2 regions of the Roseibium algae genome follow, and region 2 is predicted to be linked to the other one. Evidence: predicted binding sites of a transcription regulator. Region 2 holds the regulator's gene; the other holds the start of a gene.

Region 1 (3,419 bases), on a different contig from region 2:
GCTCACACGTTCAGCCACGATCGCTGAGCTTTCCGAGGTTCCCGGCGTGATCAGGTCGGCGGCGGTGACCGCAGGCACATCAATTCTCAGATCAATCCGATCCAGAAGCGGTCCCGAGACACGGGCTTGATAATCTGTCGCACACCTTGCGCCGCGCTTGCATTGATGTCCGGGTTCGCCTGCATATCCACAGCGACACGGGTTCATGGCCGCAATCAGCTGGATCCTGGCCGGATAAGACACCCGGTGGTTTGCGCGGGCGATCACAGCTTGGCCGCTCTCCAGTGGCTGGCGCAGACTATCCAGCACCTGGGGATTGAATTCGGGAAGTTCGTCAAGGAACAGCACGCCGTTGTGCGCCAGCGAGACTTCTCCCGGCTTTGCTTTTATGCCGCCGCCGACGAGAGCTGCCATGGAGGCAGAATGATGCGGCGCGCGAAACGGACGGCGATCTGTCAGTCGGCCGTCGGCCAACTCTCCTGCCAGTGAGGCAATCATCGAGACTTCCAGCAGTTCGCGCGGGCGCAAGGGCGGGAGGATCGACGGCAGTCGGCTTGCCAGCATGGACTTCCCCGCCCCTGGAGGGCCGCACATGAGGAGGTTATGCCCGCCAGCTGCCGAGATCTCTAGCGCGCGTTTGGCGGTCTCTTGTCCCTTGACTTCGCTGAGATCCGGCAGGGAATTGGGAGCATTTTGAAGTCTTGGCGCTGGGCGAGACAGAACCTGTGTGCCTTTAAAATGATTGGCGAGCTGGATCAGGGAGACGGGAGCCAAAATGTCCATGTCTGCGTCCGCCCATGCTGCTTCCGCACCGCTGGCGGCGGGACAGATTAAGCCTTTGCCCAGTGCATTGGCCCCCATAGCTGCAGGAAGGACACCCGCAACTGGAGCCAACATACCATCAAGCCCCAATTCCCCGAGTACCGCATAGCCTGCGAGCATGTCAGCAGGAATGGCGCCAATCGCTGCCATGACCCCGAGGGCGATTGGAAGGTCGTAGTGGGATCCTTCCTTGGGCAGATCTGCGGGTGCGAGATTGACGGTGACGCGCTTGGCTGGCAACGCCAGGCCTGAGGCATGCAATGCGGCGCGGACACGTTCGCGACTTTCGCCAACCGCCTTGTCCGGCAGGCCAACCACTGTGAAGGCAACCATCCCCGGACCGACTTGCACCTGGACGTCGACAGGCAATGCTTCAATGCCTTGAAAAGCGACCGTTGTGACACGGCTGACCATGGCTAACTCCACCCTTGATTGCATATGATGCTAAAGCACTTACATGAGTGAGGCAAGAACATAAATAGAACATGACCAAAGAGCACGGAGTGGTGTTGTTTTAAATCAGCCAAAAATCGGGTTTGGGCGTTGATATATGGCTGTCAAACCGGTGATTTTGCATTTGGAGCGCTATCTCATGGGAGTATTTTGCAATGTTGCTGATTTCTCGCTTTCACCTAGCGGCATTCCGGGTATGCTCAAGACTTCATCCCAAAATGATTGGAATTGAATCCATGGCTTACCCGCCGCGCCGTACCACAAGTGCCATTGACCGTGCTGAGGCCTTGTTTAAATCCGCGACCACCAAGCCCGTTGCAGAAGCTCCAAAATCAAACACTCTGTCCATGCCCGTGGGCAAGGAATCCGTCTCTATTCGTCTCGACAATGAGGTCCTGGCATTTTTTCAGGAAGGCGGTCCCGGTTGGCAGGCGCGCATCAACACGGCTCTGCGCAAAGCTGCCGGGCTGGAATAACCAGCCTGCTCGAAACTTTAATGCGCCTCGTCCCAATTGTCCGCAGCTCTGGCGTCGACCTGAAGGGGCACGGAGAGTTGGAGCACAGGCTCACAGGCTTTTTCCATGACCTCGCGAACGAGTGAAATAGTCGCATCAACCTGGGACCCGGGCACTTCGAAGATCAGTTCATCGTGGACCTGCAACAGCATCTGCGCATCGAGCTTTGAGGCATCTAGCCGGTCTTCCATCCGCACCATGGCGCGGCGCAGGATATCGGCGGCTGAGCCCTGGATCGGGGCGTTGATGGCGGCCCGCTCGTAAAAGGCGCGCATGTTCGGGTTCTTGGTGTTCACTTCCGGATAATGCGCCTTGCGTCCGAAAATGGTGCTGACATATCCGTTGGCGTGAACGTCTTTTTTGATTGCTTCCATATAGTCCTTGATGCCCGGAAAGCGTTCGAAATAGGTCTTGATGTAAGCGCTTGCCTCACCGCGTCCGATACCAAGCTGGTTGGCAAGGCCAAAGGCTGAAATACCGTAGATGATACCGAAGTTGATGGCCTTGGCCTGTCGGCGGATCATCGGATCCATGCCTTCAATCGGCACACCGAACATCTCACTTGCGGTCATCGCGTGAATATCGAGACCGTCCTCAAAGGCTTTTTTCAGCTGTGGAATGTCCGCCATATGGGCGAGCACACGCAATTCGATCTGGCTGTAATCGGCAGAAATCAGCTTGTGGCCGGTCGCTGCGACAAAGGCCTGTCGGATTTTTCGGCCCTCTTCTGTCCGCACCGGAATGTTCTGCAGGTTTGGCTCAGACGACGAGAGACGCCCGGTGGTCGTTGCCGCCAGAGAATAGGACGTGTGAACCCGCTTCGTATCCGGGTGAATACGTCCCGGAAGTGCATCGGAATAGGTGGATTTGAGCTTGGAGAGCTGACGCCATGATACGATGCGGGACGGTAATTCGTGACCCTCCACAGCCAGATCATCCAGAACGGAGGCCGACGTTGACCACGCACCGGTCTTGGTTTTCTTGCCACCTGGAAGGTTCATCTTGCCGAACAGAATGTCGCCAAGCTGCTTGGGCGAGCCGATGTTGAAGCGCTCGCCGGCCAGCTGATAGATTTCATCTTCCAGCCCTGCCATGCCCTGGGCAAAGTCGCCGGATAGCCGGGATAGCATCTGCCGATCAACCGAGATGCCGCGTTTTTCCATCCGCGCCAGAACCGGCACCATTGGCCGTTCAAGCTTTTCATAGACGGTTGCCATGCGTTCGCTTGCCAACCTTGGCTTCAGCACCTGCCAAAGGCGTAGAGTGACATCGGCATCTTCCGCCGCATAGGCCGATGCCTTGTCGATTGGCACCCTATCGAAGGTGATCATCGACTTGCCAGAACCGCAGATTTCCTTGAACGGGATTGGCTTGTGGCCGAGCCAGCGCTCGGACAGCTCGTCCATGCCGTTTCCGCCCTTGCCCGCATCCAGCGTATATGACAGCAACATGGTGTCGTCGGCAGGGCTGATGTCGATGCCGTGGCGGGTCATCACCAGCCAGTCGTATTTGAGATTCTGGGCAATCTTTAGGACGCCGCGGTCTTCCAGCATTGGCTTCAGTGCAGCGAGCGCCTCGGCCATTGGAATTTGCCCTTCGACCAGACCGCCACCACCCAGAAGATCGCCT
Region 2 (3,419 bases):
CAGAGAGTTTACCGGTTTGTTTGAAACCATAACCCGGAACGGTCCACGCAGAACAGCTGTAGGATTGCCAAGTGGTTTGACACCCGAAACTTCCGCTGCCTTGTCGAACCAACCCGTAACCAAGTCCGATCCCATAAAACGGACCCAATGGTCATAGTCATCGAACATGAAGGCCGGGGACGTCCAGGACAACTCCGGCGCCCATTTTTTCATGTAGCTGTAGCCCTCGGCATAGATATTGACGATGCCGGCTTGCAATTGTTCCAGAACCGCATCTTCCTTGCCGAGCTGCTCGTTCGGAAACACCTGAATGGTCAACTTGCCGTCGGTATATTCCTTGGTCAGGTCAGCAAACTTTTGAAAGACTTGGCCTTCGGGACTGTCGACCGGCATCTTGGTGGCCATGCGCCAAGTCTCTGCATGAGCCGACGATGCGGTCAACGCCAATATCATTGCCGCAGTTGTGGCGAATTTGGAAAACATTTGAAGATCCTCTTAGGTCGGGAGCGTGCGCGTTGCCCGCGCTTTTTCGCCCTGAAAGTCTCCCTTGTCTGAAAGGCGGCGGTCAAATTAGAAAGATTTTTGATCAGACAATTGTTTTTTATCACTGCAGATCGAGACCGAACCCGCCTTACTTCTGGCACCCAGAACAGCAGTCAGGTTCGTTTTGATGATGTTGAAAACTCCTAGCCAACAGCGATAGGTGAAAGCAAAGCCCTCCAAAACTCACCTTCGTCAAAACCTAATCACCTGACGATACGCATCACGTTTGTTGATTTTAGAACGAAGAAAAGAAATATCTTTAAAATCTCGGCTTCTGCGATCTGCATGACTTTGCTCAGATTTTCAAACACCGAAACAAACAGGATCCGCAATCAGACAACAGCCACCGGGATAAAAGCATCAGCTGAAGTCGACTTTTAAGCATGCACGAAATTCAATTGAACTTATAGGCATCAGTACATGGCCCATAAGAACTCAAAGGCCAGAAACTTACTGTGATTCAACTCTAAAGCTGCATGGGACAGAAACAGAACATTAAGGCTTGTGGAACACAGTGAGAACAGCTATGGTACGTTCATGATTTGTACCCAGCCGGTTCGCATTGGAGAAGTTGACGATGCTCACGCGCAAGCAATATGAACTGCTGATGTTCATCCAAGAAAAATTGAAGGAAACCGGGGTTCCACCTTCCTTTGATGAAATGAAGGATGCCCTCGACCTTCGCTCAAAGTCCGGTATTCATCGGCTCATCACGGCGCTGGAAGAACGCGGATTTATTCGTCGCCTGCCCAACAGGGCACGGGCGATGGAGGTTATTCGTCTGCCCGAATCAATTTCCCCCGGTCTGGGTTCTCCCCCGCCGCGCGGCAGTTTTTCACCTGAGGTCATCGAAGGATCTCTTGGCAAGACTGCAGCGGCACCTGCGCCCTCCCCCATAGCGGAAGCTACTGGCATCGAAATACCTGTGATGGGACGCATTGCAGCAGGTGTTCCCATTGAGGCGATCCAGACCCACAGCCACTCGATCACCGTTCCGCCTGAGCTCGTTGGCAAGGGCGAACATTACGCGCTGGAAGTGCGAGGAGATTCCATGATCGAGGCCGGGATTCTGGATGGAGACACGGTTTTGATCCGACGTACGGAAACTGCCGAGAGTGGCGACATTGTCGTGGCCCTTGTTGACGATGAAGAGGCAACACTGAAACGCCTCCGTAAAAAAGGTGCTTCCATTGCATTGGAGGCCGCCAATCCAGCTTATGAAACCCGCATTTTTGGGCCAGGCCGCGTTAAGGTTCAGGGTCGGCTGTCTGCATTGTTTCGCAAGTACTGACATCTGCATCTTTTATATTTGCAAGTGCGCGATGATACTTTGATGGGCAGGCGTTTAACCAGGCAACAACCAAGCTGTGGTCTGTTGCTGATTCCAGGGCTGCTCAATGGTGCGAAATTTTGGAGGCATGAGGTGTCCTTCAGAATGTGGCCAGCATCAGGGACGTGGCCTATGCCAAGGGCGTGGCGGGCGGGTTTTCGCACTCAGCCACTTTGTTATGACAGTTTTGGGCGGAGTTTTTACGCTAACACTGTCTGAAGCGGCAGCATGATCCTTATTAACATTTGATGCAGGAACCATTCTGCTCGTCTTGCCAAACACCAAGTTCATTACGCTGCTGGTAAAGCCCAGAAGCCAGTTTTCAGTCGGCTCTTTGTTGGTCAATTGCGATTTGCCGTTGCCCCCTCCAACAGATCGGTCATTGGACGCAGGCCAATCTGCTGCTTCCAGCCAAAGTGAGAGGGCACCGTGCGCGCGCCGTTCAGCAGCACCGATAACCAGACTGACATCACAGTCTTTTGGAACTGTCAGCTCGGTCACAATGATATCTGCTTCGATGCAATCCATCGCCAGTGCCTCGGCCTTCTGAGGCATCGCAATGCGTATGGGCACAGGCTTGTAAACAAGGCTCCCGGTCCTGTCAGATGCCATTAGGGAACCAGTCCTCATGGGCGCATAAGCCAGATAGACGCAGCCATAGGGGTCACACCTGCGCTGAGGCGTGCCCATTTTCTGGACCGAAAAGGCATCCTCTGGCAACCCTTCCCGCTGCAGCCATATGTCTGTCTCAAACCCTGCCCGCTTTGCGCTGAAACGCAAGATCCCATCGGCTCCTCTTGCTGCGATGATCGCGCCCTTTTCAGAGATCTGAATGTCCGGCGGACGGTCAAACACAAGAAATGCGCCCGCTATAATACCCAAAGGCAATGCGCCCAATCTGATCCAGCCGCGCGCCAGAACACCAAGGAACAAAGCGGCCATCAGGAGCAAGGTGACATTGGCACCGGGCGGTGACACATGATCCTGCCCAATATCCAGGTTTGCTGTCCATTCAGCAAAGCCAAGCAGGACATCTAACCCGGCGGACATCACCTGAAGCGGCAAGCTGGCCAGGCCAAAGGGCATCAAGACCAGAGCGAGAACTCCCATCGGCATGATCAGCAGCGTGAACACAGGCATGCCCAGCAGGTTTCCGATGACACCCATGGGAGCGATCCGGCCAAAATGATGAACACCGATCACCCCTGTTGCCAAACCTGCGACCAGAGCAGTCGCCGTCAACCCGCCCCAGAACAACATGGTCTGCCAACCGATACGCGACCAGAACCTGGGGCGCATAGACAAGGCTTGAACGCCACGTCCTGCCGAGCTGGTTCTCCAAGTTTCATAGACGGCCACAAGACAAATCACGGCAGCAAACGACATCTGGAATCCTGGATGGAGCAATCGCTCAGGGGCAAGTATCAACAGCAGAAGCCCAGCCAGGGCTACACTGTGGAGGGTCAGCCCCTTTCGCGAAACAATCAGCCCGAGAAAAACCAGCCCGATCATCACAAAGGATCGTTGTGTGGCCAAAGACCCTCCC

What was found. Region 2 encodes LexA, which represses DNA repair genes until DNA is damaged. Its sites were predicted from a motif close to TGTTCNNNNTGTGTTCNG; they were not measured.
Positions count from the first base shown of each region.
Region 1: V6575_RS12975 (YifB family Mg chelatase-like AAA ATPase) is a predicted target of LexA. The motif match lies at 1,291-1,308, and genes of this name have one in related genera.

Region 1 is NZ_JBAKIA010000007.1:165,363-168,781, forward strand. It holds gene V6575_RS12975 (YifB family Mg chelatase-like AAA ATPase) at 1-1,236, opposite strand, end outside; gene V6575_RS12980 (BrnA antitoxin family protein) at 1,512-1,751, shown strand; gene polA (DNA polymerase I) at 1,769-3,419, opposite strand, start outside.
Region 2 is NZ_JBAKIA010000005.1:62,468-65,886, forward strand. It holds gene V6575_RS09260 (TRAP transporter substrate-binding protein) at 1-483, opposite strand, end outside; gene lexA (transcriptional repressor LexA) at 1,121-1,834, shown strand; gene V6575_RS09270 (ComEC/Rec2 family competence protein) at 1,991-3,419, opposite strand, start outside.